4 regions of the Priestia sp. D51 genome follow, and region 2 is predicted to be linked to each of the others. Evidence: riboswitches for the same ligand, from Rfam matches in the RefSeq annotation. Region 2 holds a riboswitch; each other region holds the start of a gene.
What was found. A riboswitch is a leader RNA that binds a small molecule or an ion and turns the genes downstream of it on or off. The one in region 2 is predicted to bind S-adenosylmethionine.
Positions count from the first base shown of each region.

Region 1: it holds a riboswitch for S-adenosylmethionine, as region 2 does, so the genes downstream of both, ACNHOZ_RS15000 (hypothetical protein) here and ACNHOZ_RS04810 (hypothetical protein) in region 2, are expected to answer to the same signal.
Region 3: it holds a riboswitch for S-adenosylmethionine, as region 2 does, so the genes downstream of both, ACNHOZ_RS20055 (methionine ABC transporter ATP-binding protein) here and ACNHOZ_RS04810 (hypothetical protein) in region 2, are expected to answer to the same signal.
Region 4: it holds a riboswitch for S-adenosylmethionine, as region 2 does, so the genes downstream of both, mtnK (S-methyl-5-thioribose kinase) here and ACNHOZ_RS04810 (hypothetical protein) in region 2, are expected to answer to the same signal.

Region 1 is NZ_JBLTIR010000003.1:616,298-624,023, reverse strand. It holds gene ACNHOZ_RS15010 (VOC family protein) at 1-174, shown strand, start outside; gene ACNHOZ_RS15005 (M20/M25/M40 family metallo-hydrolase) at 193-1,806, opposite strand; gene ACNHOZ_RS15000 (hypothetical protein) at 2,274-2,516, opposite strand; SAM riboswitch class I at 2,585-2,686, opposite strand; gene ACNHOZ_RS14995 (amidohydrolase) at 2,750-3,904, opposite strand; gene ACNHOZ_RS14990 (GNAT family N-acetyltransferase) at 3,952-4,458, opposite strand; gene ACNHOZ_RS14985 (methyl-accepting chemotaxis protein) at 4,665-5,909, opposite strand; gene ACNHOZ_RS14980 (M48 family metallopeptidase) at 6,171-6,923, shown strand; gene ACNHOZ_RS14975 (DUF1259 domain-containing protein) at 7,127-7,534, opposite strand.
Region 2 is NZ_JBLTIR010000001.1:921,534-929,259, reverse strand. It holds gene pdxR (MocR-like pyridoxine biosynthesis transcription factor PdxR) at 1-877, opposite strand, end outside; gene ACNHOZ_RS04830 (GNAT family N-acetyltransferase) at 990-1,388, shown strand; gene ACNHOZ_RS04825 (TerD family protein) at 1,622-3,715, shown strand; gene alaP (alanine permease AlaP) at 3,781-5,184, opposite strand; gene ACNHOZ_RS04815 (DUF1540 domain-containing protein) at 5,501-5,659, opposite strand; gene ACNHOZ_RS04810 (hypothetical protein) at 5,760-6,104, opposite strand; SAM riboswitch class I at 6,168-6,269, opposite strand; gene ACNHOZ_RS04805 (hypothetical protein) at 6,391-6,687, shown strand; gene ACNHOZ_RS04800 (GNAT family N-acetyltransferase) at 6,700-7,146, opposite strand; gene ACNHOZ_RS04795 (hypothetical protein) at 7,228-7,668, opposite strand.
Region 3 is NZ_JBLTIR010000005.1:64,839-72,564, forward strand. It holds gene ACNHOZ_RS20040 (carboxymuconolactone decarboxylase family protein) at 1-16, opposite strand, end outside; gene ACNHOZ_RS20045 (MetQ/NlpA family ABC transporter substrate-binding protein) at 138-974, opposite strand; gene ACNHOZ_RS20050 (methionine ABC transporter permease) at 992-1,660, opposite strand; gene ACNHOZ_RS20055 (methionine ABC transporter ATP-binding protein) at 1,653-2,678, opposite strand; SAM riboswitch class I at 2,810-2,917, opposite strand; gene ACNHOZ_RS20060 (thioredoxin family protein) at 3,098-3,397, opposite strand; gene ACNHOZ_RS20065 (toprim domain-containing protein) at 3,412-3,762, opposite strand; gene ACNHOZ_RS20070 (YusG family protein) at 3,944-4,189, opposite strand; gene gcvH (glycine cleavage system protein GcvH) at 4,269-4,652, opposite strand; gene ACNHOZ_RS20080 (arsenate reductase family protein) at 4,788-5,144, opposite strand; gene ACNHOZ_RS20085 (acyl-CoA dehydrogenase family protein) at 5,260-7,044, opposite strand; gene ACNHOZ_RS20090 (acetyl-CoA C-acetyltransferase) at 7,068-7,726, opposite strand, start outside.
Region 4 is NZ_JBLTIR010000003.1:663,399-671,124, reverse strand. It holds gene ACNHOZ_RS15240 (carbon-nitrogen family hydrolase) at 1-655, shown strand, start outside; SAM riboswitch class I at 747-897, shown strand; gene mtnK (S-methyl-5-thioribose kinase) at 1,033-2,205, shown strand; gene mtnA (S-methyl-5-thioribose-1-phosphate isomerase) at 2,241-3,299, shown strand; gene ACNHOZ_RS15225 (hypothetical protein) at 3,423-3,662, shown strand; gene ACNHOZ_RS15220 (hypothetical protein) at 3,737-3,901, shown strand; gene ACNHOZ_RS15215 (methylated-DNA--[protein]-cysteine S-methyltransferase) at 3,902-4,405, opposite strand; gene ACNHOZ_RS15210 (PAS domain S-box protein) at 4,425-6,581, opposite strand; gene ACNHOZ_RS15205 (LutC/YkgG family protein) at 6,867-7,580, opposite strand; gene ACNHOZ_RS15200 (LutB/LldF family L-lactate oxidation iron-sulfur protein) at 7,558-7,726, opposite strand, start outside.

The DNA of each region.
Region 1 (7,726 bases), on a different contig from region 2:
TGTCAAAAACTATATGTCAATGAAGGAAACCTTATTTTTTGCAGCGGAACACAAGGTGTTGTCCATGATACATTAAAAAAAGTTGGAGAGCGTCCATTTTTGGTTGAATTGGACCACGCTCTAACACCGCAACAAATTACCGTACAAGGAGCTTCTTTTAAATTCAACAAATAAACATCCGCGGGCGGATGTTTATTTCTGTGCTTCTTTTATAGCTTGATAAATGAAGTGAGGCAAAATCTCAAAGGAATACTGAACGTCTAATCTTTCGGTCCATTGATGCGCATCTCTTCCCAGCGGTCCAATGTTCAGCACCGGCATCTTGAGCTCCTCTAGCTCTTCTAGCGGGATATGATATCCTTTATTCCATAGAGGCATATTGGCTACTAACGTGTTAAATGTATGAAGCGGGTGCTGCAGGCTGGCATAGCTTAAATCCGAAATTCCACCAAAATAACTTTGTTCAACTAGCTCCACTTGGAATTGCTCTTTGGCAGTTGCCTGTACGTTTGACAAAATCTTTTGTACAAAGAGATCATCATGTGAACAAACGGCCGGGTAAAAAGGCGGCGTAAAAAATAAGACTATCATCGGAGCTGCTTCTTTACATAAACCAGCTAAAGAGTTTACTAATTTAATGGTTTTATTTCTGTCATCATCTTCTTGTGCCAAAAGTGCCGCTTCCATTTCTTGCACATATTTTTCACCGTGCTGTTTGACTGCATGAGTATAAAGTTCTTCATACGTCCATACGTTCACGTCAAGAGATGAACCCTCCATTCCCACAGCGTACTGCCGAGCAGCTTTGTTATAATGTTTTTTTACATTCAAAGCCGCTTTGTCAGCCGATTTCAACAGCAGATCTGTTACTTCTTTAAGAGAGCGGTTTAACATAAATAAATTAAATAATACAACGGCAGAGTGCGGAACTTGAACGGAATACTCTTCTTTTAAATCTTTTTGTATCAGCACAGTAGGAGGTGGACTCGTTTCATCTCTTACTTTTTCGCAAAAATCAACGTTTAATTCTATTTCTTTTGTTAAATAAGAAGCTAGTAAATTAGCATTCAAACCAGCTAGCGGTTCCCCTACATGAGTTTCTTTTCCATAACACAAAAAGCTTGGCATGATCTTCCCAATCGATCCTGAGTACACATAGTTCGTTTGATCACCAGGATAGCGGCTGAATACTGGTTCTGCATTTAGCATGAGAGAAAAATCCAGCTGATGTTTGCACGCAAGTTCTAAAAGAACAGGCACTGCTTTTCTCATTCCGAGCGAATTTACTTCTTCATCCGGTACCGACAGAAGCAGGATGTTTCCGTCAAACTCTCCGTTGCATGCTCGTTCAATCATACTGATATGCAGAGCAATACCTGCTTTCATGTCCATCGTTCCTCGGCCAAAAAGCCAGTCTCCTTTTATCATATCTTTTTGTACGTGCGCCGGAACTTGTTCCATATCATTATAAAAAGTACTCGTTAACGTATCAGCGTGAAAAGCATCCTTTTTCCACTGTCCATAATCTTGTACATCCACTACATCGTAATGACTGACTAATACAACTGTTTTATTCGTATTTTTCCCTTCAACAAAAGCTGTGACAATCGATCGCCCGTCTCCTGTTGAATGAAGCTCAACTTGCTCGTTTTTTTGGAAGTAAGGCAGCTTCAATAAATACGACGCTATCGATTCAGCCATTTCCACTTCTGCCATCGTTCCTGTCACGCTAGGTATAGAAACCAATTCGCTTACAAGCTTCTTTAACTGTTCTTTTGTTTGATACAAAGATGTTTTGTTCGACATACCCTTCATCTCTTTCCTTTTTCTAAATTTTCCATCAAACAAAACGATTCGTCAATCCCTTTGACAGAGACCCTTTCATTCTATCCCTATGTATCATAGTATGCGCCGCCTTGACGCACATGATAAAAAAAGAGTGCGCGGCTAGGGCTAGCACCGCACACTCTTTTTTTTTACTTTTCGTCATCTTCTAAAAAGTCTAGGATACGATCAATAAGCTGTTCGCTTCCTGCATCGTTTCCATGTTCAAGAGACATTTCCATTTCAATGCTCCTTTCATAAAATATTCTTGTTTTATAACATACCACAATTCATTTCGAATGTAACCTTTAATTTGTGTAAAAATTTCGACAATTTATGATTAATTTTAAAACCTAGTGAGTAATGATTATACCCACCAGATTCTTCAATTGTCAAAAAACATGCTTTCTATTTAAAAACACTTTAAAAATAGAGGCGCGAGCAGACTTCTATAAAAGACAGCCTACTCGCTCAAGCTTGGAACAGCATGATGAATAAATTTCTAGTTCATTTGCTTTTTGTACATCTTTAATATCTATGCCTACAGCATATGTACGAACATGGTTTTCGACCACAATTTCATAAAATGTTTCTAATTCACGATATGCTACTTGATAATGCTTTCCTAATAATTTTACGGCTTCCTTTAATGCTTTCTCTCCTGTATGTGCTGCAACTGCTGTATGACTCATAAAACCCTCTCCTTTTAGAAAAATAAAAAAAACTCATTTTGCTTAGATGCAAAATGAGTTTTTCACCCGTTTTATCACCCAAAGCACATGCTTTGCTGGTAGGAGCACCTTACATTCGTAGGTTGCTGTGGAGTCAAAGAGCCAGATCTCTCGTCCACTCGTGATAACTTTTTTAATTTAAAATTTATTTTATCAAACAATTCCATCCGCGTAAATAGAAAAATAAAAATATTTTAATTTTTTTGGTAATGGAATGAATTCAAAAAGTCAAAGCTTAGATTAGCAAAATAAGAAGCTGCTACAAGTAATGCCTCTTCATTTAATGAAAAAGAAGGATGGTGCCATTCATATTCTCCAGCCGTACCCATCCATACAAAAAATCCTGGTACACGCTGCTGATATACGGCAAAATCTTCTCCTCCAGGCGATTGTTCAGCTTCTACCACTTGATAACTAAGATTCTCTGCAGCGTTAATAACCAATTTTTCCAGCGTATCATCATTGTTTACTACAGGAAGATACGGATACCATTTAACGTCTACTGAAGCGCCGAAAGCTGCTCCAATCCCTTCAGCAGTTCGTTTCATAAGAGCCGGTATTTTTTCTCTCGCTTCTTCTTGAAAGGTACGCACTGTTCCTTCAAGCGTTACTTTGTCAGGAATGACGTTCCACGAGCTCCCTCCGTGGATTCGAGTTATGCTGACAACAACATTTTGAAATGGGCTGAGATTACGGCTGACAATGGTTTGTAAACTAGTAACAATTTGACCAGCAGCAGCAATCGGATCTACTGTTTTTTCTGGAATACCTGCGTGACCGCCTACTCCTTTGACGTCAATTTCAAAACGATCAACGCTTGCCATTAAAGGTCCCGATTTGACACCAATGGTTCCTACAGGAAGATTCGGTTTGTTATGCATTCCAAATATCGCTTCTACTCCTTCGAGCACACCTTTTTCAACGAGCATTTTTGCCCCAGAAGCCGTTTCTTCGGCCGGTTGAAAGATAAATCGAACCGTACCGCAAAGCTCCTGCTGACGCTCTTTGAGAAGAATGGCTGCTCCGATTATAGAAGCCGTATGAAAATCATGTCCGCATGCGTGCATAACACCGTTCACTTCAGAAGCAAATGGCAGATTGGTTTTTTCTTCAATTGGCAGCGCATCAATATCAGCTCGAATAGCGATAGTAGGTCCCGGCTTTCCTCCCACAATTTCCGCTACTGCTCCCACGTCTAAATGGAATGCATCCGCTATAGAAATATCGTAGTGCTTTAACCACTTTTTAATACGTTTAGTTGTTTCATATTCTTTCATTGAAAGCTCTGGAAACCGGTGCAGCTCACGGCGTATGTCTATTAGCGTATTTAGTAGTAATTGATCTGTCATATTTATCACTCTTTCACATTTCTTAATTTAGACCACTTCTCTATCTTTTACGACAAAGAGTGTACCTCATTGAATTTTTTATAAAGAAATACGGTCGTATAGCCTTGTGCAAGGTGCTTTTCTTTAGCTTGAACATATCCTTTTCGTTCATACATCTCAACTAACCAAGGATGTTCTTTTGCTGTTCCTAAAGACACACCTGGCGATTTAAACGTATTCTTTATTACCTCTTCCTCTACTAGATGAAGCAGCTTAGATCCAACGCCTTTCCTGGCAAACGACGGGTCCACTGCAAACCACCAAAAGTGCGGAACAGCAAAAGGACCTGGATGTTCTCCCCAAGGCATTCGTATAGATACAGTGGCAGCGATTCTTTTATCTTCTTCATATACATAGCAAAGGTTTTGAGAAATATTTTTCTTAACGAGGGCAAGATCAGCAGTAGCTGCTAAGAAAGGAATGCCTAGCTCTCGAATAGGCTTATATGCTTGTAGAGTTAAGTTCAATAAGTTATCCGCGTCGTCATTTGTTGCCAAACGGAATTCATTTTTCATCTCTTTGTCTCCTTATATAGTACTTAAATATTTTATTTAACTTATAAGTTTACTAAGAATTAAAAAAGGCAGACTGCCGCCTTGCGTACTCACTATACAACTGCTTTTATAGAGTGTCAATTCTATTTATCGTTTTCTATAAAAGATATAAATAAAACGAATACACGCAGAAAACTGCGCGTATTACGTACATATCAAGATAGACTTCAGGACTCACTTACCGTAGCTTTTAAATTAGCGGCCAACATCACAAGTTCTTCTATAGATGCTAACTCTTCTTGTGAAGCCGCAGCTACTTCTTCAGCGTAAGCAGCTGCTTGTTTAGCAACCTCCGAAAGGGTCATGACGGACTCCATTACTTTGAACGAATACCCATCAATCTCTCCTGTTGCTTTTGTCATTTTGTTCATTTGTTCTTGAGCGGCAAAGACATCTTCCATAATTGTGGAAAACTGCTGTGTTACATCTTCGACAGTGGCAATACCAAGCGTGACTTCTTCCGTATTCACTTCCATGTTTTGATAAGCCCGCTTTGCCTGTACTTCAATTTCTTTTAACAAATGACTGATTTGTATAGCGGACGTTTTAGATTCTTCCGCTAGCTTACGTACTTCCCCTGCCACTACAGCAAAACCTTTTCCATGTTCTCCAGCCCTTGCAGCTTCAATAGCAGCATTAAGTGCAAGAAGATTTGTTTGTTCAGCAATTCTTGTAATTGTATTAATAATGCGGCCAATCTCTGCGGAACGATCTTCGAGTCCCTTTACTTCACTGGTCGATATCTTAACGGTTTCATAGATTTTATTCATTTGATTCGTCACATCTTTCACCACAACATTTCCGGTAGAAGCATGTTCAGAGGCTCTGTTCATCGATTGTTGTACCTTTGAAGAATGATCAGTGATTTTCTGAAGCAGCTTGGCCATATCCACCATAGCTTGCTCGGTTTCAACCACACTTAGCAACTGCTTATCAGAACCCGCAGCAATTTCTTGAATAGACATCGTAACTTCTGTCACAGCTGTTTTTGTTTCCTCCATGCTTACAAGCAATTGCTCTGAGGAATGACTGACCGTGCTCTTTGTTTTACTTATTTTCTGACGCAGCATTCTCATGTGAGTCATCATTTCATTAAATGAAGATATGAGTGTACTAATCTCATTTTTCCCTTTCAAAGGAACAACATCTACAGATAAATCGCCGTTTGAAATCCCTTTCATTGTTTTTGACAAATTTTCAACCGCAATTATGTAGCGACGTATGATAAAATAGAACACGGTAGTTGTAAAAGAAACAAACAGAAATGTAATCACTAGCGTAATCGAAGCTGCTTGCTCTTGTTTCACAATAAGATAATAATTGGTTACTTCAATTACAGTAGATGTTATGGCCATCATGGCTGCAATCATACATAGCATTTTCATGCGTAAACTTTGAAAAGCTTTTTTCATTTTTTCATTCCCTATACAATCTAAAGACATAGAATGTCTAATCTATATTAGTAGTATCGGCATATTTTTATATTTTTTTGTAAAAACTAAAGAAGAATTGAAACAATTATTATTGGCGCTTTCCCACTAAATATTGGAATACATATCTTCCTGCAAGGCGCTGCAACAGCAGTTGATAACTGTCTGATTATTCTTTCATTTGACCAAACTCTACCTTTGCTTATAAAATGAAGATTTGTAGAAAGGAGTACGAAAAATTTTATGTATACGTATCAAACAGGCAATCAAACAATTGACTACAAAATTGAAGTCGTTCCAAATAGAACCGATATCACGGTGCAAATTTGTGACAAAGAAGGGGTAAAAGTTATTATCCCAAGAGGTCTTAATGAAAACAATGTGCGTTCAATCATCGCACGCAAAGCAACATGGATTTTAAAACAACTAAACGGTTCACAACCAGCTGAGGAAAAGCCAGCTGCTCCAAAGAAAGAAGCAGTAAAAAAAGAAACAGCTAAAAAAGAGGCTCCTAAAGCAGCAGCTTCTGCAGCTAAAACTGGTTCTTTTGAAGAGGGAGACAAATTCCCTTACCTAGGGCGTCAATACCGCTTAAACATCGTTCGTGGAGATGTAGCAAAAGCTGAAATGACATTCCGTGCAAAATTCATTGCTACAGTACCTGAAAGCTGGAACGAGCAGCAAACAAATGAAGGTATTGGACAACTATTAACAGAATGGTACCAAGGCCGCGCAGGTGAAAAATTCCAAGAAGCTTTGAAATCTGTTAAAAAAGCAGCTGACAATGCTCCTGAATCTGTTAAGTGGGACGAGTTGGGTGAAGAATACGCTACGACTCAAGATAATACAATCGTATTAAACTGGCGTTTGCTAACAGCTCCTCTTGCAACAATTGAATATGTCATTGCTTCTCAATTTACAAATGCAGATGAGTTATTCGAAGATGCAGCTGAACGCAAACAGTGGTTAAGCGATAACACCCTAAACGCATTTTAAGTTTATACATAAAAAAAGCACGCGGCGAACGCGTGCTTTTTTTATTTTGATACAAGAGTCTTACTGCTCAAAAATTAGTTAACCTGATAGGTTCATTCAAACTCATTTTATAAACCAATATATAATATACATGTTTAAAGTTTTATTAATCTAATTTTAAAAGCAGTAAGTAAGACTAAACTGATTCTATAAAAAACTGCTTTTTATCCTTTTAGTACTCTAAACGCTTCTCTTACTTTTCGTGCAAAATCTAACGGTGGTTCTACGGATTCAAAGTGCATATACATTGCTCTCGGTTCTTCAAATAGCCAATGGTTGTGAACGGCCGTAACCTTAATATCTCTTTTTCTAAGCTCCGTTAATAATGGATTTACCTCTTCTTGCAAAAGCACGGTTTCACCTAGATTTAGCGCTCTTCCTTTGCTATCTAAATCTTCAAAAGTGAAAAATTGAGGGGTAACTAATGGAGAGCGTGTTGGACGCCCTAAAATTTTAAAACGAATCGTACGAAACTTTTGTACTAAACAAACGCCATTTTCATCTAAACTGCCTTGTCCACCTAGAATTCTCGCAAACTCCTGACATAGACTCTTTTTATTTTCCCAACTCATTATGCTGACTTCCTCTCTTATAATAACTTGTCCTTTCTTAATAAATATATGTGAAAGTTATTAAATAGAAACGGCAAACGCACAAGAAAACTACCCATTTGATAAATCCTTATTAGCAAAAGTCATATTTATTTTTCTTTGTTCATATCAATAGCATGTATTTTTGAATTTAACTAAAAAGAGAAATTCAGA
Region 2 (7,726 bases):
GAAGGGCCGGAATCGGTTTTCCTTTATAGCGAAATTCTCCGTCATAGTCATCCTCTATGATATAGCCATTCGTTTCTGCCGCCCACTCTAATAGTTCAAGTCTTCTTGCTATCGGCATGACCATCCCAACAGGAAATTGATGAGACGGCGTAATGTACACCGCATCCGCTCCGCTTTCTTTCAGTTCCTTCACTTTCAAGCCAGAACTATCAAGAGAAATAGGGACGACCGACATGCCTTGTTCTTGAAAAACGTGCCTCGTTCGGTGAAAGCCTGGGTTTTCGAACCCAATTATCTTTTCTTTTCCTAGAATGACAGAAAGCAGCCACATGAGGTACTGTGTACCTGCACCTATCACAATTTGCTCCGCTGTGCAGCGCACTCCTCTTGAATGATAAAGATACGCTGCAATTTCTTGACGAAGAAGCAGTTCGCCCTGTGGATGTCCGCTATAAAAAAGCTGGCTTTCATCATGATAAATTGTTTGAACCGTTAGCTTTTTCCACGTGTTATACGGAAATTTTTCTACGTCTACCTTTCCATGGCTAAAGTCAATGACAGTTGATTTCCCTTCTTCTTGCGGTAAAGAGACATAGGCGGGAGGCTGTTTTTGAAGCACGACTTCATTTTTTATCTCTTTTACAAATGCTCCTTTCCTGGCTAGTATCTCGATATAGCCTTCAGCTTCTAACTGTACATAAGCCGCTTCAACCGTATTTTGGCTAATGCTTAAATGAAGAGCTAACTTTCGTTTAGAAGGCAGTTTTTCATGAGGCGGAATGGTGCCTTTTTGAATTTGTTTTTTTATGTAAGTATAAAGCTGCATGTATAAGGGATCTGCTTTTCTTTTATCGAGCAAAGGCATTAACTCTAACATGATGTTCTTTCCTTTCTAACTGACACTATTAAATTTACTGTTTCTGACACTTATTCTCAGTTCAGATTCTTCATATACTGGACTATATCTTATAAATCAAGGAGATGACACAATGACCATTACTTACAAAACCAACGTCTCAATCCGTGCCGAACAAGCTGCTGAAGTGTTTGTATATTCAGGTATTAAACGTCCGGCACAAGATCTTGATCGGATTCAAAGAATGCTTGATCATGCTTCCCTTACCATTACCGCTTGGAAAGACAGCGAACTCATTGGCATAGCCAGAGCGTTAACAGATTTTAGCTACTGCTGCTATTTATCGGATTTAGCTGTCGTAAAAGACTATCAAAATCAAGGAATTGGCACACAGCTCATCAAGCACGTTCAATCAGAAATCGGTGAAGAAGCCGCGCTCATTTTACTTTCCGCTCCTTCTGCTATGAACTACTATCCAAAAGTCGGCTTTCATCAGATTGATAATGGGTTTAAAATTGGGAGAATTCAATAGATAAAAAAGATAAAAAATTCCTTTTATTACTAAACTATTATTATTTTACATCTTTTTGATATGATGTTACAATATTCAAAGATTAAGGCTATGATACTTCTTCCTTCTCATCCAACTCTTAGAATTTAGAGGTATCGCTTTCCTTAATCTATTAACTTAACTATACATATATTCAAAGTCAGGAAGCACAGCGCCTGGCTTTTTCTGTGCAAATCATACATGGTGGTGTTTGAATGAAAAACGATATTTTTTTAAGAAGACAGTCTAAAGTAATTGTGAAGCAAGGATCAGATATATTATCCCCTGCTTATGTAGCTTCCATGTTAAAAAACATTGAGGCATTAGGATTTACAGCTTCAACTTCTTTAATTGATCGGTTACTCACTCTTCCGTTCTACGAATTTATGTCTTTTTATGAGCAGCTTCTCTTATCTTTAAAAAGACTTGTTGGCGCTCATGTCAAATATAAACCGATGTATCCTAACTTTCCAAACGAAGTCATGCAAGCTTCCGAAGCAGAACTATACATAAATGCCGTACTTCACTATCTGACTGGGGTTTTACCAAACAGTGAAAAACAAGATGTTTTTCCACTGTTAGATACTACAGATTTACGGATTATTGACCTCGGAACAGATGAAGAATTTGACCTTATGATATGCCAATTAATTGGTGCAAATACCTCATTATCGCAAACGGATCGAGCAGACATCGAATGGTCTCTTATCAATTTACCGGCATTAGATCTACTTCCAGCAGTCATTCCTCAAAAAGAAAATGCTGCATTTGTTAGCTCAGTGTTAATTAAGACAAAAAAACTACCTATTGATGTCTTGTCTTCTTATTTTAAAACAGCAACAGATGTCTTACGTTTGGCAACCGCTTTATCTGATGGCGATATTAGTCTTTCATCACCCACTTTATTTAAGAAGTTTAGTCGTTTTGAACGCCGAAGCTTGTTGCAGCTGCTAGAAAGCACTCCAAACGTAGAAGAAGATATGTTTCGTTATAAAGTAAAGTGGATTCGTTTAGGTGAAATTTTACATCCTGGAGAATACAAACATCGATTTCCTCATGCTGCTAAAGGATTCGATACTGTTCGGAATCATAAAAGACCATTGACGTTCTATAGTAAATTAGAGAAAGCACTCGAGCAACAAGACGTCTCAAAAGCAGTTTCACTTTTAGAAAAACGTCCAGGTGACTTTGCTAGACGAATTGACCATTTGCTGCGCTTATCTACTGGGGAACAAGAAGCTGCTTCTATTATTACAGCATTTGCAGCAGTCGCTCATCACGTCTCTACGCCAGTACTGCTTCAGCTCTATTCACATATGAAACATCGACATCATAGACAAGATATGCGCGTAGTGTTTCCAAAAGGGAATGTGTCCAAAGTAATGGCGCTTGATAATCCCTTACCCTCTCTTCGTAAAAATCTTTGTGATGGTGTAATAGATGCATGCAAAGATGCTTTACATGACCGTTTTGCTAAGTTGCCACCTCTTGGAAATGTATGGCTTGATGAACGTTTGCGTGAACAAACTATACCGTTTTCACAGCGTTCAAGCAGCAAAACATTAAAAACGATTAGCAGGGGAAGTAAATTAACAATTCCTGAAGGCGATACGCTTCGTTTTTTCATTTGGTGGAAAGAAGGCTTTGCAAATGGTGAACATACCGGTAGTGTAGATATTGATTTATCTGCCGGAATTTACGATGAAAACTGGCAGTATAAAGAGCATATTTCTTATACAAACTTATCTTCAAAAAGCTTCAAAGCTTTTCACAGCGGAGATATTACATCTGCTCCTAACGGGGCATGTGAATTTATTGACTTGCATATCCCTACGATTCTAAAAAAAGGCGGCCGTTATATATTGATGAACGTTTATTCATTTTCTGTCCAGCCTTTTGTTATGCTTCCCGAATGTTTTGGAGGATGGATGATGAGACAGCACATAGAGTCCGGCGAGATATTCGAACCTTCTACCGTACAAAATAAAGTAGATCTTGCTAGTGATTCCACCATCTCCATCCCTTTAATTTTTGATTTACAAGAGCGAAAATTAATCTGGACGGATATTTCGCTGCATCACCATGTTGAATTTGAAAATAATCTTGAACAAAACAATGGTTCGGTCTCTCTTATGGGAAAAGCCATGACAAAGCTGTTAAAGCCAACGCTTTATGATCTTTTTTCATTTCACGCACAAGCTAGAGGAACACTTGTCCATGACAAACAAAAAGCTGACACTATTTATTCGCTTGATGAAGGTGTTACTCCTTATGATATTGAAACAATTATTGAAACCTACCTAAACTAATTATTTATAGGAAAGTAAGAACAAATAAACGAAAAGACCTCTTTCCAAGAAAGAGGTCTTTTCGTTTACTTCACTAGCTTTTGCTCAGTCCCAGCTGAACCTTGACTTCGTTTATGAAATCCTTTTGCGTAGTACGCGATAATAAGACCGATAAACCATAGTGGTCCGATAACAACTGCAATTCTTGTATCTGGATTGTACGCCATAAGAACAACCACCAGCGCTAGGAACGCAAGTGACACATAAGACGTTAACGGAAATAAAGGCATTTTGTATTTTAACTTTGCCTCTTCACCTTTTTTTAGCGTTTTGCGATACTTAATTTGAGAAAGCAAAATAATTCCCCATGTCCAAATCGCACCGAATGTTGCAATGCTTGTTACCCACGTAAATACTTTGGCAGGCACAATGTAGTTTAACGCTACTCCGACTAATAACGCACCCGCTGATGCTAAAACAGCTTTTCCAGGTACGCCGCCTTTTGTCAGCTGACCGTATCCTTTTGGAGCTTCTCCGTGCTCTGCTAAGTTAAACAGCATACGGCCTGTACTAAAAATACCGCTGTTACAAGAAGAAAGAGCTGCTGTTAGCACCACAAAGTTAATAATGCCTGCCGCTGCTGGAATCCCGATTTTTTCAAATGTTAATACAAACGGGCTTCCCTGTGAACCAATTTCTTGCCAAGGATAAATTGACATAATGACAAATAATGCACCAACGTAGAAAATAAGAATACGCCAAAAGACCGAATCAATCGCTCTTGCTAGAGATTTTTCTGGATTTTTCACTTCTCCCGCGGTAACGCCGATCATTTCAATTCCTAAATATGCAAACATAACCATTTGCAGCGACAGTAAAATACCTTTGAATCCGTTCGGGAACAGCCCGCCGTTGTCCCATAAGTTTTTAATACCCGTCGCAACGCCGCCGTTCCCGATTCCAAACACAATCATTAATAATCCAACGGCAATCATTAACACAATCGCTAAAATTTTAATAAGTGCAAACCAAAATTCCAGTTCACCATATGCCTTAACAGCTAAGAAGTTAACTGTTGTCATGATGACAAGCGCCGATAACGCCCAAATCCAGTTTGGTACATCCGGATACCAATATCCCATATAAATACCAACGGCTGTAATTTCAGCCATACATGTTACAACCCATAAAAACCAGTAGTTCCAACCTGTTAGATAACCAGCAAGGGGCCCTAAATAGTCGCGCGCGTACTTGCTGAATGAACCTGCAACAGGTTTTTGAATCGCCATTTCTCCAAGTGCTCTCATAATAAAAAACATAATCATTCCGCTAAATCCGTACGCCAATAATATTCCCGGCCCTGCTAATTTAATAGCAGATGCAGATCCAAGAAACAGCCCTACCCCTATGGCTGCTCCTAAGGACATCAGCGTCACATGTCTTTCTTCTAACCCGCGTTTCAATTCTTTCCCCTGAGTTTTCCCCTGCATAAACGTCTCCCCTTTTTCCAATCTGTCAAAACGAGATGAATACAGCTTTTTGTTAGCGCTTTCATATAAATTTATGCTAAAAGTCAGCTAGGCTGTATATTTGTATTCTATCACCTTTCTCTCCCTTTTCTTTTGTCGAAAAACAAAAAAATTATCGTATCATTTTGTTTAAACGCACAATTAGACGTAGACACTGCTTTTTTACTATGTATTTATTATCGCACCTAAGTAATAGTATTTTTTAAAAAAATAGAAAAACGCCGACTCAACTCCGTCAGCGCATCGTTCATTTTATGCTTTTTTATAAAACTAGCATTTATCTCGCGGGTTCAAAAGTTTTACAGCCAGGTTCTTCCGTTTCAGAAACATGGTGACTACTTTCAGGACTCACAACGTAAATGGACTCTGCACTGCATTTATTTCCCGATTTCCAATACATGCACTCATTCACTTCACATAATACACCTTGGGCCACTGTTATCCCTCCTTTTTTTGTCTTATCTATTTACTACCCGAAATAGAACGCTTCTAACATTCACATGCAAAAAAACCGCTTGTTTATCAAGCGGATCCTTTTACTGCGTGTGTTCAACATACTGTTTTTTAGCTAAATATAATTCACGACTCAGCGTGATCCGCCGTTCTCTCAAGTTCCTTAATTTAACTTGAAACTGTTCATTAGTTGGCTCTTCTTGAATTAAGCGATACGTAAAAGAAATATCTTCATTTAACTGTTTAAAATCTTCCCATATTTCTTGAACGAGTGCGGATTGTTTGTCTTCAAATGAACGATTTTGCTTCGTTTTTAGCGCGGCTAAAATTTCCTGCTGCCACGTTTCGTCTTTTAGTTCTTTTGCTAACAAGTATAGATCTAAATAATCATCAACGCTTAGCGCCTGTTGTGTATTTTTCAATGTCATCACCTTTTCTATACGAAATGTTTCTTCCTAAGAAGAGGATTTCATCATAGAAAAAGATTCCTCTTCTTATCTGTCAGAGCTAGGCTATGCTGGAATTAGCACCATTCAATAATTGTGGTTGCTGAGGCTTCAAAGGGCCAGTCCCTCCACCTCTCTAGATAAGAATATTTCGTTTTTAAATTATTTCTGACTATTCTAATATGTTTTATAGGTTACGTCAATAGCTTTTCAATAAAAAGAAAAAAGAAGTAAAATATGGTATGATTTTATAAAGGATGGTGAGCACATGAAACGATATATGTTATCTGCTTTTTTGGGAAGCTTGCTGCTGCTTCTTAGCATTGCTTTTTCATCTACTTTCCACGTTGCAATTGTCAAAACAACCGGAAGCATTGGAGGGATTATTTTAGCAGCGGCGGCTTTAGTTATGAACGCGCTTGAAGATCCTCCCTCCTCAGGTAATACAGGTGCCGGAGCTGTTGAATCACTGGATAAAAGCACCGTTTGGGCTACTTATTTGCTTTTACTTTCATTACCGAACCTCATCGCATGTATAACATCTTATGTTTTATGGACTCGCTGACATTCACCAACATTACGGACGTTTTGCCACCTGTAGGCTCATTGATATTTGTTTATCTACAAATCCAAGTTCACGGTACACATGCTGTGCAAAATTCCCAGCATGAACGCTGAGTCTGATTTCAGGGTATTCTTTGATAGACAATTCATCAATTGCTTTTTGCATTAACGGCTTGGCTAGACCTTGCCCGCGGTATTCTGGTAAAACATATAACTCGTAGATAAAGCCAATTTCTGCTTTTGAAAAGAAGTCGGCAGATGGACCGACAAAAACCCAGCCTGCAAGTTTATTTTCTTGTCTAGATACTAAATAATAACACCCTTTTTCAAGGGCATTATCAATTAGTTCATTTACGCGTTCAGTTGACGGTTGAAACTGATGCGTTGTTCCTTCAAACAGCGCATCAGCAGATTTCTTCCGAATTTCCTGTATTTCTTCTTCAGTAGCTTTTGCAATCATCACAATCTCTCCTTTCGTGTTCGTTTTCCACATACAGAGATAAATTCCTGCAAAAAAAAGTCTTCGCCTAAGCGAAGACTTTTATTTAAATTCAAAATGTTCTTGATGGTTGCCTTGTTCATCCGTCCAGTTAATCATGATGTCTAAGCCTGCCGCTTTTCCAGGAACAGCAAAATTGGCATAGCGAAAACGCTGACCGCTTTTGCTTAAGTTAGACCTTTCAATAGGAGAAAACAAGCTGTATTTCGCCTTATTTTTTCCTTCGTGCCGAAAAGCTTGGACCTGCACACGCTCTACGTCTTTTCCAATGTTTTCAACGGTTAATCCATATGTATGATAGACGTTATTTTTCCACTTTAGCTGATTATCTCCCGTCATGCTCGCTTTTGTCAGTTCGACCGACCATTGTTCAGATGATTTCTTCATTGGAAGTTTCTCAATCGAAAGAGCGCTGACATGAATGGTTGCAAAAGCAAGCCAAACAAAACAAAAAGTGCTGACTGTATAAAGTAGTCTTTTCATAGATTTTGATCTCCTTAGAAATTTTAGTAGTAGCATCTCCTATTACCTTAAAAATTAT
Region 3 (7,726 bases), on a different contig from region 2:
GTGCTTCTTGCTGCATAACGTCAGCTCCCATCATCAGTAAAGTTTTCACGGTTAGTATGCGTGAGAAAAATAAGAGTTATTCGTTTTGATGCATACAAAAAAGCACTTGCCCAGAGTGGGCAAGCGCTTTTCTTCTATTATTTATTTACCGGCAATACTCCGCCTTTGTATTTTTCTTTAATGTAGTCTTGAATTTCTTTAGAGTGAAGAACTTTTACTAAAGCTTTCACTGTACCTTTATTTTCGTCACCTTTGTGAACCGTAATGATGTTTGCATATGGGTTGTTTTCTTTGCTTTCCACTGCGATTGGATCTTTTACTGGATCTAAACCAGCATCGATAGCATAGTTAGCATTGATAACAACAGCGTCACCTTCATTGTTTTTGTACATTTGAGGTAACAATCCGCCTTCAACATCGGCTTTAAATTTTAAATTCTTAGGGTTTTCTACAATATCTTTAATTTGTGCGTCTGTTTTCTTTACGCCTGGTTTTAATTTGATCACGCCAGCTTTTTCAAAAATCGATAAAATACGTCCTTGCTCTGCTACTGCATCACGCATAATAACTGTGCCGTTTTTCGGAAGATCTTTTAAGCTTTTGTATTTTTTAGAGTAGATACCAATTGGTTCAATGTGAATGGCACCGGCACTTACGAAATCATACCCTTTTTCACCTTTATGATCTTTTAGCACTGAATTCATATAAGGAACGTGCTGGAAGTAGTTTGCATCAATTTCATTGTTTGCAAGAGCTGTGTTCGGTAAGATGTAATCTTGGAATTTTTTAATCTCTAAATCAATTCCTTGTTTTTCCAAAATAGGTTTTGCTTGTTCTAAAATTTCAGCATGAGGCGTATTAGATGCACCCACGACAATTTTCTTTTCATCTTTTGATCCATTGTTAGATCCACACGCCGCTAATCCTACTACTAGCGCAGATGTTAACGCTAAAGCTGAAAGCCATTTTTTCATAATAAATAATCCTCCCTTTATCTTTTATCAATTTTTGCAGTAATCGCATCTCCAATAAGTTGGATAATAAATACAATAATCAAAATTAAGATCGTAGCGGCTAGCGTTACGTCATTATGACTGCGCTGGAATCCTTCTAAATATGCAAGGTTTCCAAGACCTCCAGCTCCAATCACACCCGCCATTGCCGTATAGCCTACTAACGCAATGGTTGTTACTGTCAAACCGGAAATCAAAGCTGGTAGCGATTCAGGTAACAGCACTTTAAAGATAATAGTGCTTGTTGTGGCTCCCATTGATTTAGCAGCTTCAATAACACCCTTATCAATTTCACGCAGACCAATTTCTACAAGACGCGCATAAAATGGTGCTGCTCCAACAATTAAAGCCGGTAACGCTGCATTAGCGCCTAAAATACTTCCTACCAATGCTTTGGTAAATGGAATCAGTAAAACAATTAAAATAATGAATGGAATGGAACGAAAGATATTTACAACCGCCGACACAATGGCATATAAAGGTTTGTTTTGCCAAAGCTGTCCTTTGGACGTTAAAAATAAAAGCAGGCCCAATAAAATACCTAGAACAAATGTGGCTACAACTGAAATAGCCGTCATATATAGTGTTTCATTTGTCGCTTGAATAAAATCATCTAAAATAACGTTTGGAAATAGTTTCTCAAGCATTTGTCATTACCTCCACTTCTACCTGCTGCTCATGAATGTATGCAATGACTTTTTCAACTTCTGTTAATTCTCCGTCTAAATGAACGAACAGCGTCCCGTATGAACCTGTTTGTGTATGAGAAATCTTTCCTTGCAAAATATTAATCGTTACATCAAACTGTTTTAAAATCGTTGTAATGAGCGGTTGCTCTGCTTTTCCGCCAACAAACGTCAGCTGAATAATTTGCCCGCTTGGATACAGCTCTTTTACTTGTTCAATCGTTTCAAACGTTTCCTCTGGTTCAGAAATCTGTTGAACGAATCGTTTTGTAATCGGCTGCTTAGGTTTTCTGAATACTTCTAGCACTTGTCCTTCTTCTACTACTGCCCCATTTTCCATAACGGCTACTCGATGACAAATTTTACGAATGACGTGCATTTCATGAGTAATCAATACAATGGTTAACCCTAGCTTCTCATTAATATCTACTAACAGATCTAAAATAGAATCTGTCGTTTGAGGATCAAGCGCTGATGTTGCTTCATCACAAAGCAATACTTTTGGATTGTTCGCTAGCGCTCGAGCAATCCCAACACGCTGCTTTTGTCCGCCGCTAAGCTGTGATGGATAAGCATCTTCACGCCCTTCAAGCCCGACTAGCTTAATAAGTTCGTCTACTCGTTTCATTCTTTTTTCTTTTGAAATCCCTGCTATTTCTAACGGAAAGGCAATATTTTCTCGTACCGTACGCGACCACAAGATATTAAAGTGCTGAAATACCATACTAATTTCTTGTCTAGCTTTTCTGAGTTTTCCGCCTTTAATTTTTCCCATATCATTACCTGCTACTTCGACCGTTCCTGTCGTTGGTGTTTCTAATCCGTTTAGCAAGCGAATCAAAGAACTTTTCCCCGCTCCGCTATAACCAATAATTCCGTAAATTTCACCTTGGTTAACGGTTAGATTCACATTATCAACAGCTGTTACTTGACCGCTTTTGGCCTGATAAATTTTTGTAACGTCTGTTAATGTAATCATATTTCTTCACCTTCTTTAATAAAAACTTAATTATATTAGGTTGCCCTATAGGATGAAAAAGCCGTAAAACAATTTTCCCCATTAAAAAAGCCTCTCTGCGCATGACAGAAAGGCTCGATATTTAATCCTTTCTCTCATCTTTCAAAGCGCATAGCTTTGCAGGAATTGGCACCATTTCAGTTAGTCTGACGGTTGCCGGGTTTCACAGGGCTCAGTCCCTCCACCTCTCTTGATAAGAGTTCGCAACAATTATTTTGTTTTTGGGAAATATTCATTCATTTATGAACATTCATGAGTGTGATTTTAGCATGTGTCAGATAGGCTGTCAACAGATTTTATTCTTGGGATAATATCCCAAGATTTCAACAGCCCCAACGGTTCGCTCTCTTTCCACTTCTTCATTTTAAACAAACGTTTGATTATCGAAGCTCCTCGAGTACGTGCTCGATGGAATGAAACGCGTAGAGTTTTTTTACCATTTCACCATTTTCCACTTCAATCAAACAAGGTACGCTTTCAATAGAAAATAATTCTGCTTTTGAAGGCATATAATTTAAATTGCTCATTCCGATGGTTACATCCGGCAGCATCGCTTCTGCCACGGTTAACATTTTTTTTGCCAGCTGACATGTCCCGCAAAAAGGCGTATGGAAAAAGATAAAGGCTCTTTCTCCTTCTTTTAACTGATCATCCAGCTGTTTTTCGCTCCATTCTTGCATGTTGCTCATTCCTTTTATGTTAAAAATTCTGCATTAACATCGATATTGGCACTCAGCAATACTGTTGCTATGTGATGTCTAGGGGCGGCAGCAACTTCTCGGTACATTTTATCAATATATAGATGCTCTGCTTCCGGAAGCTCTCGTTTAAATTGTTTTCTCAGCTTATTCCCTGAATCATCAGAGTCAACGAGTATGTATACCTCTTTGTTAAACGTACAGTCAATAATTTCATCCAGCTTTGATAAACTAATCGTACCGTTTGTACAAATAATTTCAATTGGTTCTCGAATGATATCTTGAATACGCTTTTTATCTGACTTTCCTTCGACAATAATTACTTTTTCAATTTCAATTAGCCCCATTTTCATCACCCATAATCGTCAGTTGTATAGTAACATCATTTCTTTATGCTATACAATATTCGTTAATGTATCACAGTTCACCTGTTTTTTAAAAGAAATTTGCAAGAAAGAACTCTTTTAAAAGGCAGTTTAGGCCATATTATCTCTATAAAACAAGAAAAACAGCGGCAGTTGCCACTGTTTAGCACCATCCTGCTTCTTCATCGCAGTCTGTATATTTTTGCGTTTCACCTTGTTTTTGTACGTCCGCGTATTGATAGAACTTATTATTTTCTTGCGAATATCCTTCTTCAAAGCGGTATTCATTGCCGCTTGTTCCGTAGCTAACTTCACCAATTGGCTGTTTATCAACGTATAATTTCATACCGCCGTCATGAAATTTAGCTGTAACGCGATCTGTAACGTCCATTTTTTGTTTTTCAAACATAAAAAGACACTCCTTTAGCTTGTTTACTAATAGAGTGTCCAGTCAAAAACTTTTCATAAAGACAATTTATGGAGGAATATTATCCTTCGTTTGTCATTTCTTCGTATTGCTCTGCTGTCATCAGCTTGTCTACTTGAGAAGCATCAGATGGTTTGATTGTAATCATCCATGCTTCTTCGTATGGAGATTCATTAACAAGTTCAGGACTATCGCCTAAGTTGTCGTTTACTGCTACAACTTCACCGCTAATTGGTGCGTAAAGCTCAGAAACTGTTTTTACTGATTCAACGCTACCAAACGGCTCGTCAGCTTCTACTGTTGCTCCTACTTCTGGCAGTTCAACGAATACGATGTCTCCAAGCTCAGCTTGAGCGAAATGTGTAATACCTACGCGGACAACGTCTCCTTCTGTTTTTACCCATTCATGCTCTTCAGAATAACGCAAATCTTTTGGTGTACTCATCTTAATCCCTCCAAAATATGTATCGTAATTTGTTTATATAAAAAGCGCCTTCAACGTGGAGAACACTTTCTACAACCTAAAATAACTTCCTATTAACAGTGTAACGTAAAAGGTAAAAATTTTCTATTTGAAAACTTACTTCCACACGTCCTCAAACTGCTCTTCTTTGAAACCAAGCGTTACTTTTTGTCCATCTGTTAGCAGCGGACGCTTAATTAACATGCCATCTGACGCAAGAATAGACAGAAGTTCGTCTTCACTCGCACTGCTTACTTTATCTTTAAGACCTAACTCGCGATATTTTTTACCGCTTGTATTAAAGAATTTTTTTAATTCTAGGCCGCTGTTCTGATAGTAAGCTTGCAGCTGCTCTTTTGTTGGCGGATTTTCTACAATATGAATTTCTTCATATGCTACTCCGTTATCATCGAGCCACTTCTTTGCTTTTCGGCACGTACCGCACTTTGGATATGAATAAAAAAATAATGACATTTCGTCAACCACCCTTTATTTTAAGCTTTTTTCGTATTTTAACACATCCTTTATCATTTACCTAGATAGAGGCTTCTTAAACAAAAAGGAGCTCGCAAAACGAGCTCCTTTTTCCTTAAACTGTGAATTTCTCTACTTCTAGAAGCGTTTTTGCAACCTCGCGCTTTACGCTAATTACATTGATTGGTGTATAGCGAGTTAATTTGCGAAGAGACGAAAGCATGACTCTAAGCGTATCACCTTGTTCAACGCCAATTAACGTTTCTTTTGCATCTGCTTCGATTCGATTAAATGCTTCTTGGCAGAATACTTGCGTGTATTTTAATTTTAAGCTGTTTTGATCTACTCCTGTTTTGGAAATGGCTTTTTCAGTACGTAAAACAGTAGATTCCATTGCATATACGTTACTAATCATATCAGAAATATTAACGAGAATTTCTTGTTCTTTTTCTAATTCTTTGCCATACTTTTGTGCAGCTAATCCCAAAAGCAAGAGCGCAATTTTCTTCCCGTTTTGCACAAGCATTTTTTCTTGATCTAACGGCTCATTTCCTACTTCCTGCGGCATAAGCATCATCAATTCTTCTTGAAGCGTTTGTGCTTTTTGAAGCAGTGGAAGCTCTCCTTTTAACGCTTTGCGTAAATATGTGCCTGGTACTAAAAGACGGTTAATCTCATTTGTTCCCTCAAAAATACGATTAATGCGAGAATCGCGATACAGACGCTCAATTTCATACTCGCTCATAAAACCGTAGCCTCCATGAAGCTGCACGCCTTCATCTACAATGTAGTCAAGAGCTTCCGTGGCAAACACTTTATTTAATGAACATTCGATAGCATATTCAGCAATGGAAGCAGCAATTTGTTTTCCGTCTTTTTGCTGTTCTTCTGAAAGCTGGCCCATATGGTCTTCAAAAAGTCCTACCGTACGATATACGGAGCTTTCAGTTGCATACAATTTAGAAGCCATTGTGGCTAACTTTTCTTGTGTTAATGAGAATTTAGCAATTGGCGTTTTAAACTGCTGACGCTGGTTAACGTATTGAGACGTAATTTCTAACGCACGTTTCCCTGCTCCAACTGCTCCAACTCCAAGCTTATAGCGCCCAATATTTAAAATGTTAAAGGCAATCACATGGCCTTTTCCAATTTCACCTAGCACGTTTTCTTTTGGAACAAGCGCATCTTCAAGAATCAACGTTCTGGTTGATGAGCTTTTGATTCCCATTTTCTTCTCTTCCGGGCCAACCGAAACGCCTGGAAATTCGCGCTCAACGATAAAAGCAGAAAATTTATCGCCGTCAATTTTTGCGTACACCACGAATACATCAGCAAATCCAGCATTCGTAATCCACTGCTTTTCTCCATTTAACACATAGTGTGTACCTTCTGCGTTAAGGCGAGCTGTTGTTCGAGCACCGAGAGCATCCGAACCAGAACCCGGTTCAGTCAGCGCATAAGCCGCTATTTTTTCCCCTACCGCTAAAGCAGGTAAATATGCTTGTTTTTGCTCTTCTGTTCCAAATAAGACGATTGGCAATGACCCAATTCCTACATGAGCACCATGAGTGATGGAAAATCCGCCTGCTCGAGACATTTTTTCAGCAATTAAAGCCGAAGTAATCTTATCTAAACCAAGCCCACCGTATTCTTCCGGTACATCTGCACCAAGCAAGCCTAATTCACCAGCTTGTTTTAATAGCTTTACAGAACGGTCAAATTCATGCTTTTCTAAATATTCCACTTGCGGAAGGACTTCATTTTCTACAAATTCATCTGTCGTCTTGGCAATCATCTTTTGTTCAGATGTATAATCCTCCGGCGTGTAGACGCGGCTTGCATCGCCTTCTTCAATTAAAAAACTTCCACCTTTAATCATTTGTTTTGTTTTATTTGACATGTTCATATCCCCCTTTGAAATGATTATGCTAACAATTCAAATACACCAGCAGCTCCCATTCCTCCACCAATACACATGGTGACAATTCCAAACTGCTCATTTCGACGCTGCATTTCGTGCATTAAGCTAAGAGTCAGCTTTGCTCCAGTACAGCCTAATGGATGACCTAAGGCAATAGCGCCTCCGTTTACATTTACTTTATCTTCATTAATATTTAATTCACGAATAACGCCAAGTGCTTGAGAAGCAAATGCTTCATTTAATTCAAACAATCCGATATCAGAAAGCTCCAGCCCTGCTAGTTTAAGAGCTTTAGGGATGGCAGCTACCGGGCCAATCCCCATTACTTCAGGTGGAACTCCTCCAACTGCAAATGAGCGAAACTTAAGCAAAGGCTTTAAGCCTTCTGCTTCAGCTTGTTCTTTATCCATTAGAAAAACGGATGCAGCTCCGTCACTTGTCTGCGAAGAGTTTCCAGCTGTGACGGATCCTTTAATCGAAAAGGCTGGACGAAGTTTCCCTAATACGTCCGCAGTTGTGCCAGGACGAACTCCTTCATCTTGAGAGAACATCAGTTTTTGTTCACGTAGCTTATTGTTTTCATCGATTTTCCGAAGCGTCACTTCTACGGGAACAATTTCGTCGTTAAACTTCCCTTCTTGAAGTGCTTTTGCTGCTTTTT
Region 4 (7,726 bases), on a different contig from region 2:
GCTATGGGATACAGCTTATGATTTGACGCGGCTAGACGAAATTGCCGATGATGAAGGACAGCAGGCCAAGCAATTAATCTCTCAATTTGCTAAAACGAACGAAGTAAATATTGTGGCAGGTTCGATCGCGAAAAAAACAGAGCAAGGCGTCACAAATACGATGTATATTTTTGACCGAAAAGGTCGTGAAGTGTCACAATACAGTAAGCTGCACTTATTTAAATTAATGGATGAGCACCTCTATCTAGAAGCAGGAACAGCAAAAAATCTTTTTACACTTGAACAGTCTTTATGCGCAGGAGTTATTTGTTACGATATTCGTTTTCCAGAATGGATTCGCGTGCATACTAGCAGCGGAGCAGAAGTCTTATTTGTTGTTGCTCAGTGGCCGGCTCCAAGACTTGCCCATTGGAAAGCACTGCTCATTAGCCGCGCAATCGAAAATCAATGCTATGTAATCGCGTGTAATCGTGTAGGCCAAGATCCTAATAACACATTTGCCGGACATTCCTTAGTCATCGATCCGTGGGGAGAAATAATCGCTGAAGCTGGCGATAGCGAAGAACTTTTAAGTGCTGACGTTAACCTAGAACTTGTAAAAGAAATTCGCAAACAAATTCCTGTCTTTACAGATCGCCGCACAGAATTTTATTAATTATGTATTGACAGCCGTTTTTTTGCATGATACGATTTTCACCAGATATCATAAAATATTCAAACAAATCAAAATTGAATAAGTAATCGTACTCTTATCAAGAGTTGGCTGAGGGATTTGGCCCTGTGAAGCCCAGCAACCGACCGTCATTCCATCCTAAGGTGGATCACACCCGTAAAACATGTTTTACACAGGCACGGTGCTAATTCCAACAGAAAGTAATTCTTTCTGGCAGATAAGAGGTTTGAACACTACAATCAAGCCTCTTTCCAACGAAAGAGGCTTTTATATTTTCTAAAATTATAAAAGCCTCCATATATTCTTAAACCTATTAACTTAGTAAACAAATCAGTTTAATAAACTATGGAGGGGTTCCGATGTCAACAATAAAAACAGAGAAATATCAGCCATTAACAGAAATTTCAGCAATCAAACTTGTGAAAAAGCTAGGTCTTTTTGATGCCACAGAAGCACTGACTGCCCGTGAAATCGGTGACGGCAACTTAAATCTCGTCTTTCACATCATAAATGATCAAACGAATAAATCCATTATCGTCAAACAAGCACTTCCCTATGCAAAAGTTGTAGGCGAGAGCTGGCCTCTATCCTTGAACCGTGCCACGATTGAAAGCAATGCGCTCAAGCAATTCGGTGCATTTACCCCTGAACTCGTACCAGCTGTGTATTACCACGATGAAACGCTTGCTGTTACGGTCATGGAAAATCTGTCTCATTTAACGATTTCCCGCGCCGGACTTATTCAAGGAGAAAGTTATCCCCTGCTTTCACAGCATATCGGTTCTTTTCTAGGACATATTGCGTTCAAAACGTCGGATTTTGCCTTAAAGCCTCAGGATAAAAAAGAAGAAGTCGTCAAGTACAGCAATCCGGACTTATGCAATATTACGGAAGATTTAGTTTTTACAGATCCTTTTTTTGATATCGATACAAATGAATTTGAAGAAGCGCTGCGTCCTGATGTAGAAGAATTGTGGAACGATGGAGATGTAAAGCTACAAGCAGCAAGATTAAAATATAAATTTTTAACAAATGCCCAAACGCTAATTCACGGTGATTTACATACAGGAAGCATATTTGCTAGCAGTCAAGAAACGAAAGTGATTGATCCAGAGTTTGCTTTTTACGGTCCGTTTGGATTCGATTTAGGCCAATTTGTTGCGAATTTATTTTTAAATGCTCTTTCTCGAAAAACAGATCGCGAACCGTTATTTGCACACATTACGAACACATGGAACGTATTTAAAGATACCTTTACTGCGCTTTGGCATTCTGAAAACACTGAACCTTTCGCTAAAGATGAGCGCTTGTTACATGAAATTTTAACGCAAACGTGGCAAGATGCTGTTGGGTATGCAGGGTGTGAAATCATTCGACGTACGATTGGCTTAGCTCACGTGGCGGACTTAGACGAAATTTCTTCAGAGGAAAGAAAAATTAACGCTAAACGTACTGCGTTAAAAATTGGACGCTATTTACTTCTGCACCAACAAGACGTTTCACCAAATGAATTTGAACATTTACTTCGATAACGAATAATGTACACAATGAAAGGATCGGTATCAGCATGACAAATACACTATCACTTCCGCGCTCAGTGGAATGGAATGAATCATATATTACTTTATTAGATCAGCAGCAGCTTCCTGGCAAAGTTGAATATATTAAGCTGCAAACCATTAAAGACGTATGGGATGCTATCACTACCTTGAAAGTACGCGGAGCCCCTGCAATTGGCATTACGGCGGCTTTTGGTCTTGCTCTTTCTGCGCTTAGCTATGACACGGATTCAGTCAAGGAATTTAACAAAAAGCTAGCTCTAGATCAACAGTATTTAGCTAGTTCACGCCCGACTGCCGTCAATTTATTTTGGGCACTGGAGCGCGTAGCGAAAAGCGCTGAATCCGCTTCGTCCGTTAATGAAGCTAAAACAAAAGTTGTTCATGAAGCGATTCAAATTCAAGTAGAAGATGAAGAAACGTGCTACCGAATTGGAGATCATGCCCTTTCTTTATTTAAAAAGAAAGATAAAATCATGACAATATGTAATGCTGGTTCAATTGCTACAGCTTATTATGGAACAGCATTAGCACCTTTTCACTTGTCTAAGCAGCGCGATATTCCGCTTGAAGTATTTGCTTGTGAAACAAGACCCGTTCTTCAAGGTTCTCGCTTAACAGCATGGGAACTTCAGAAGTCGGGAGTAGACGTTACGCTGATTACGGATAATATGGCTGCTCATACCATTAAAACAAAAGGAATTAATGGGATCATTGTAGGTGCTGACCGCATTGCAGCAAATGGCGATACGGCTAACAAAATTGGAACGTATGGACTTGCTCTTTTAGCGAAAGCATTCGGTATTCCATTTTACGTAGCAGCGCCGCAGTCCACATTTGATTTATCTATTCAAGACGGAAGCAGCATCCCTATTGAAGAACGTTCACCTAAAGAAGTAACGCACATTGGAGATACGCAAATTGCTCCAGACGGAATCTCTGTGTACAATCCAGCTTTTGATGTGACGCCAAGCGAACTGATTACGGCCATTATTACAGAGCATGGAGTTATCCATTCCCCGTCTTTTGAATCCATTCAAAAAGTTTTGCTGCAATCTGCTCAATAACAAGAGGCTGGGACAAAAGTATTTTGTCCCACTGCAAAACGAACCACTAATCAACGTGTTGATTAGTGGTTCGTTTTTTTGTGATGGTAAATATCGTTTTATCTGTTTCGTTCCCTCTAGCAGTTGATTGGAGGGCAAGGTGAAGACTCCTGCAGGAAAAACCGAAGGGGTGAGACCCCGCAGGAGCGCAAGCGACGAGGAGGCTCAGCGGCCGCCCGCGGAAAGCGAAGTCTTGCACGGAAATCAACTGCGGTGTCACAAGCGGTTCAGTTCATGTATACGAGTTGTTCATCTTTAGATGACATTGATTTTGTTATGTCTCAACCTTTTTCATTAAACAGCGCTTTTTGGCTGCATTTGTAACACAATTGTAACAGTACTCTCTGCTTTTTCTACATATATTATAGGGGATTCTTTTTGAATAAGGAGGAGTAAAAATGAGTGCAGAGCAAAAAACGGATAAAAACAAAGCGTTGAATCGTAAGCAGCAATATCAGCTATTCGATTTATCCAAAGATGAAGAACTAAATTCCCTCCCTTCTCCTCAGCAAATTGACGGTGTTTTTGTGCAGGGAGAAGGCTGGAAATTAGACGGTGAATAGTTATTTTAACTCCAGAGCGCCTTTTGCTACATTTCTTTCAAGCATTAATAGTTTTTCTTTTATATGAGTTTGGGAACCTGCATAACCTGTTAAAGCTCCATTTTTACCAATAACACGGTGACAAGGTAAAATAATAGGCAGTGGATTTCGACGATTCGCTTGTCCCACAGCCCTTACGGCTTTAGAGCGATTAACAGACTCCGCTACATCACTATAAGACCACGTTTGTCCATAAGGTATACCTTTAAGCGTTAACCACACTTCTTTTTGAAAGTCTGTTCCTTTTATATCCAAAGGCACATCAAATGTTAGCGTGCGCCCTTCAGCATAATCCTGAAGCTGCCGCTTCGCTTCTTTCACAAGGTGATAATTCTCGTCATGGACAAGTTTTTTAAGCTGCTCGTTGTGATCATCACTATCAAACCAAATATGTTGAACCCCTTTTTCCGAGGCTACAATATAAATTTTCAAATCAGAAAATAAGTTCATTTCTCCATAGTACATACTCGCTTATCCTTTCTAATTAGGCTGGAAGAATAACACGAAAAGCTGTTCCTTCTCCTATTTTGCTTTCCACTTCAATTCGCCCTTTATGTTCTTCGATAATTTTATATGAGACCATCAAACCGAGCCCCGTTCCTTTTTCTTTTGTCGTATAAAATGGCTCTCCTAAGCGCTTGATGCGCTCTTCGGGCATTCCGTCTCCTTGATCTCGAATGGAGACCGTCACGTAGTGCGGCTCTGTAGAATAGACTTCAACAAAAATTCTTCCCCCGTTTGACGTGACTTCAATTGCATTTTTAATTACATTTATTAGTACTTGTTTAATTTGGTTCGGCTCGCAGTATACCATTGGCAGCTGAGGGGACACACTTAGTTCAAACTGAATATTTTCTAAAAGCGCTTGAGCATTTAATAAATCAATCGTTTCTTTAACAACCGCAGCTAGATTTTTCTTTTCGAACTTTACGGCCTGTGGCTTAGCGAGTACTAGAAACTCTGTAATAATAGTTTCGATTCTTTTTAATTCGGATTTAATAATATCAAAATAAAGAGAGTGATCTTCTTGAATGCTGCTTTCTAGCAGCTGAACAAACCCTTTTAAAGCCGTCATCGGGTTGCGGATTTCATGCGCAATCCCAGCTGCTAACTGTCCGACTACTTGAAGCGTATCCGATTTCCGAATCTGCTCCTGCATTTGATTTCGTTCCGTTACGTCTCTTAAAAGCGTCATATATAGACCTGGCAAGATATCTTTTTTCGTAGAGAATTCGATATTTTTAACTTTTTCGTTCCCCGTAACGTACGTAATCTCTCCTTCAGCTTCCCCTTTTTGCTCAATTGTTTCTTTATGCTCAATGACCGCATCTAAATTCGCTGAAGAAATAAAATCCTCCATGGAATGCGCACAAATCTCCTCTTTGCTGAGTTCGAGAATATCACAAAGAGAAGAATTCACATCAATAATATTTCGCTTGCCGTCCCATAAAACTAACCCATCGATCGAACCATTAAAAATCTGTCTGAATTTCTCTTCGTTATTCCGAAGCTCTTGTTCGATTTTTGTACGTTCACTAATGTTTCGAAAAATGGTTAAATGGTCTCCTTCTATAATGCCTTTTTTCCCCGTGAATTCCAACTGTTTGATTTCTCCATTTGGCATGTAAAAAGGAAGCTGATTGCGAATTTCTCCTTCTTTTTGAAATGTTTGCAGCATTTTTAATGCACTAAAGCTTTGCTTATCGATAAACGTATACAAATTACTTCCAATCAATTTGTTCAACGGCAGCTCAAAAGTACGGGACGAAGCAAGATTAGCGTTTAAGATTTCCCCATCGTCTTTCCAAATCAAAATGGCTTCAATCGCATTTTCAAAAATAGCCCTGAAATTTTTTTCGCTTCTCAACAGCTGCTGCTCCATCAGCCGTTTTTCCGTCACGTCTCTCATAATGGACATATAGTATTGACTGTATATATTAGCCGTTGTGGTAAATTCAAAAAAAGTAACGTCTCCATTTTCGAGCTTAATCGGCAGCTCACCGCTTGTCTTTCCTTCTTGATGCAGAGTTCTCCATAATTTTTTCACTTTATAATGATAAGTAGGTTCTACAAGCTCCTCTAACGTTTTGGTTAAAAGCTGTGCTCTTGTATAATTTAATCGCTCGCAAAATGAAGGGTTCGCGTCGATAAGCTGACCAGTTCGATCAAAAATAACAATTCCATCTACCGCTTCATTAAATACATCCATAAACATATGATGACTAATAAACCTTTCATTTTCCATCATCTTGTGCTGCGTAATATCTCGAAATGTACACACAATAATGCCCGACATGTGACTATGTTTGTGTGAAGTAAATTCAACATGTTTCATCATGCCGCTTTGAAGCGTCATCGCGCCTTCATATTTGAAATAGCTTTCTTCTAAAAGCGCTGGATAGTACGCTTCAATCATGTCATACGGAAAATACATGAGAAAATCTTTCATTTGATACGTTAATAGCTCATCCTTTGTTTTTTCAAACAGCCCGCAGGCTGATTCATTGGCATTTATAACTTGAAAATACTCATCAAATACGACAATGGCATCTAATACGTCATTAAAAATAGCTCGTAGCTGCTCTAATTCACCTTGCTGCTTTTGCGCAGCTTCAGATGTTAATTCTCTGTGTGGTGACATGCTCATTGCTCCTTTCTTTTGCACTTCCCATTTCCCCACCTTTTATCTATAGACTTAGTATTCTACAAGATTTGCTTTTTACCTTTTTAAAATTAGTCACGTTTATTCAAAATGCGACATTTCTTCACATTCTCCCGTTATTTAAAAAAGGAGCATGAATAAAAGAGGCTGGGACATAACAAAATGAAACCTATGCTCAACATAACAAAGAAAACGAACCGTGAATCAACATGTTTGATTCACGGTTCGTTTTTCACTTCGGCTAAAATACGTTTTCCCCAGTCTCTATCGATCATTCACTACAATATAAGTGGCTTGAATAGGTCCATGCACGCCAACGACTAGATTCATTTCAATATCAGCTGAATTGCTCGGTCCCGTAATAAAGTTAATGCAAGAAGCAATCGTTTCTCCTCGCTCTACTTTTTCATGAATCATTTCAGCAGCTTGTGTCATGCGAGGGACAATGGAGCTTTGAGGAATGATCGCAATATAAGTGGCCGGCAGCAAACTGACCGATCGTCCTTTTGCAGCGCTGCTGAACAAAACAACTGTGCCGGATTCCGCTAGCGTCAAATCACTGAATGTGATGCCTACATTTGCTTGTTCAGCTAGTTTAATATTCTCATCGCCTTTTGCAGAATTCCATACATGAAGGCTACTGCTTGTTTCCCATTTCTCCATCAGCAGATTCAATCCATATTCGGAAAACCTAGGATCATCCCACGTGCTCACAAGACCATTTCCATAGTTCGCTACGGCTTCCTCAAGGACAGCTGGCAAGTGTTGTGATGATGTTTCTACATAGCGAGTATGAATACGTTCGCAATGGTTTTCAAGCTCTTTCTTTAATTGATCTGGCGAATAGCTGCGGTAGACCTCATGCTGAGGAGCATGCTTCCATTGGGGCTTTACTACGCCGCTTGTTCGCCTGCTTCGCTTAAGATTAGCCGCAATATTGTCTAAAAAACTGTCTCTATTTTGAATGCTTCCGTTCATCATCATCACTCCTTTTATCAAACCAATCTCGTAAGCGCTCTTTTGTAGGCGCCGGAAACTCTCTGCTTTCCGTCCACGCTTTTAATGGACCAGGCCCTTTGGAAATACTGCTTCCTGACATAAAAGGAGTAAGAGCTGCCGGTGCT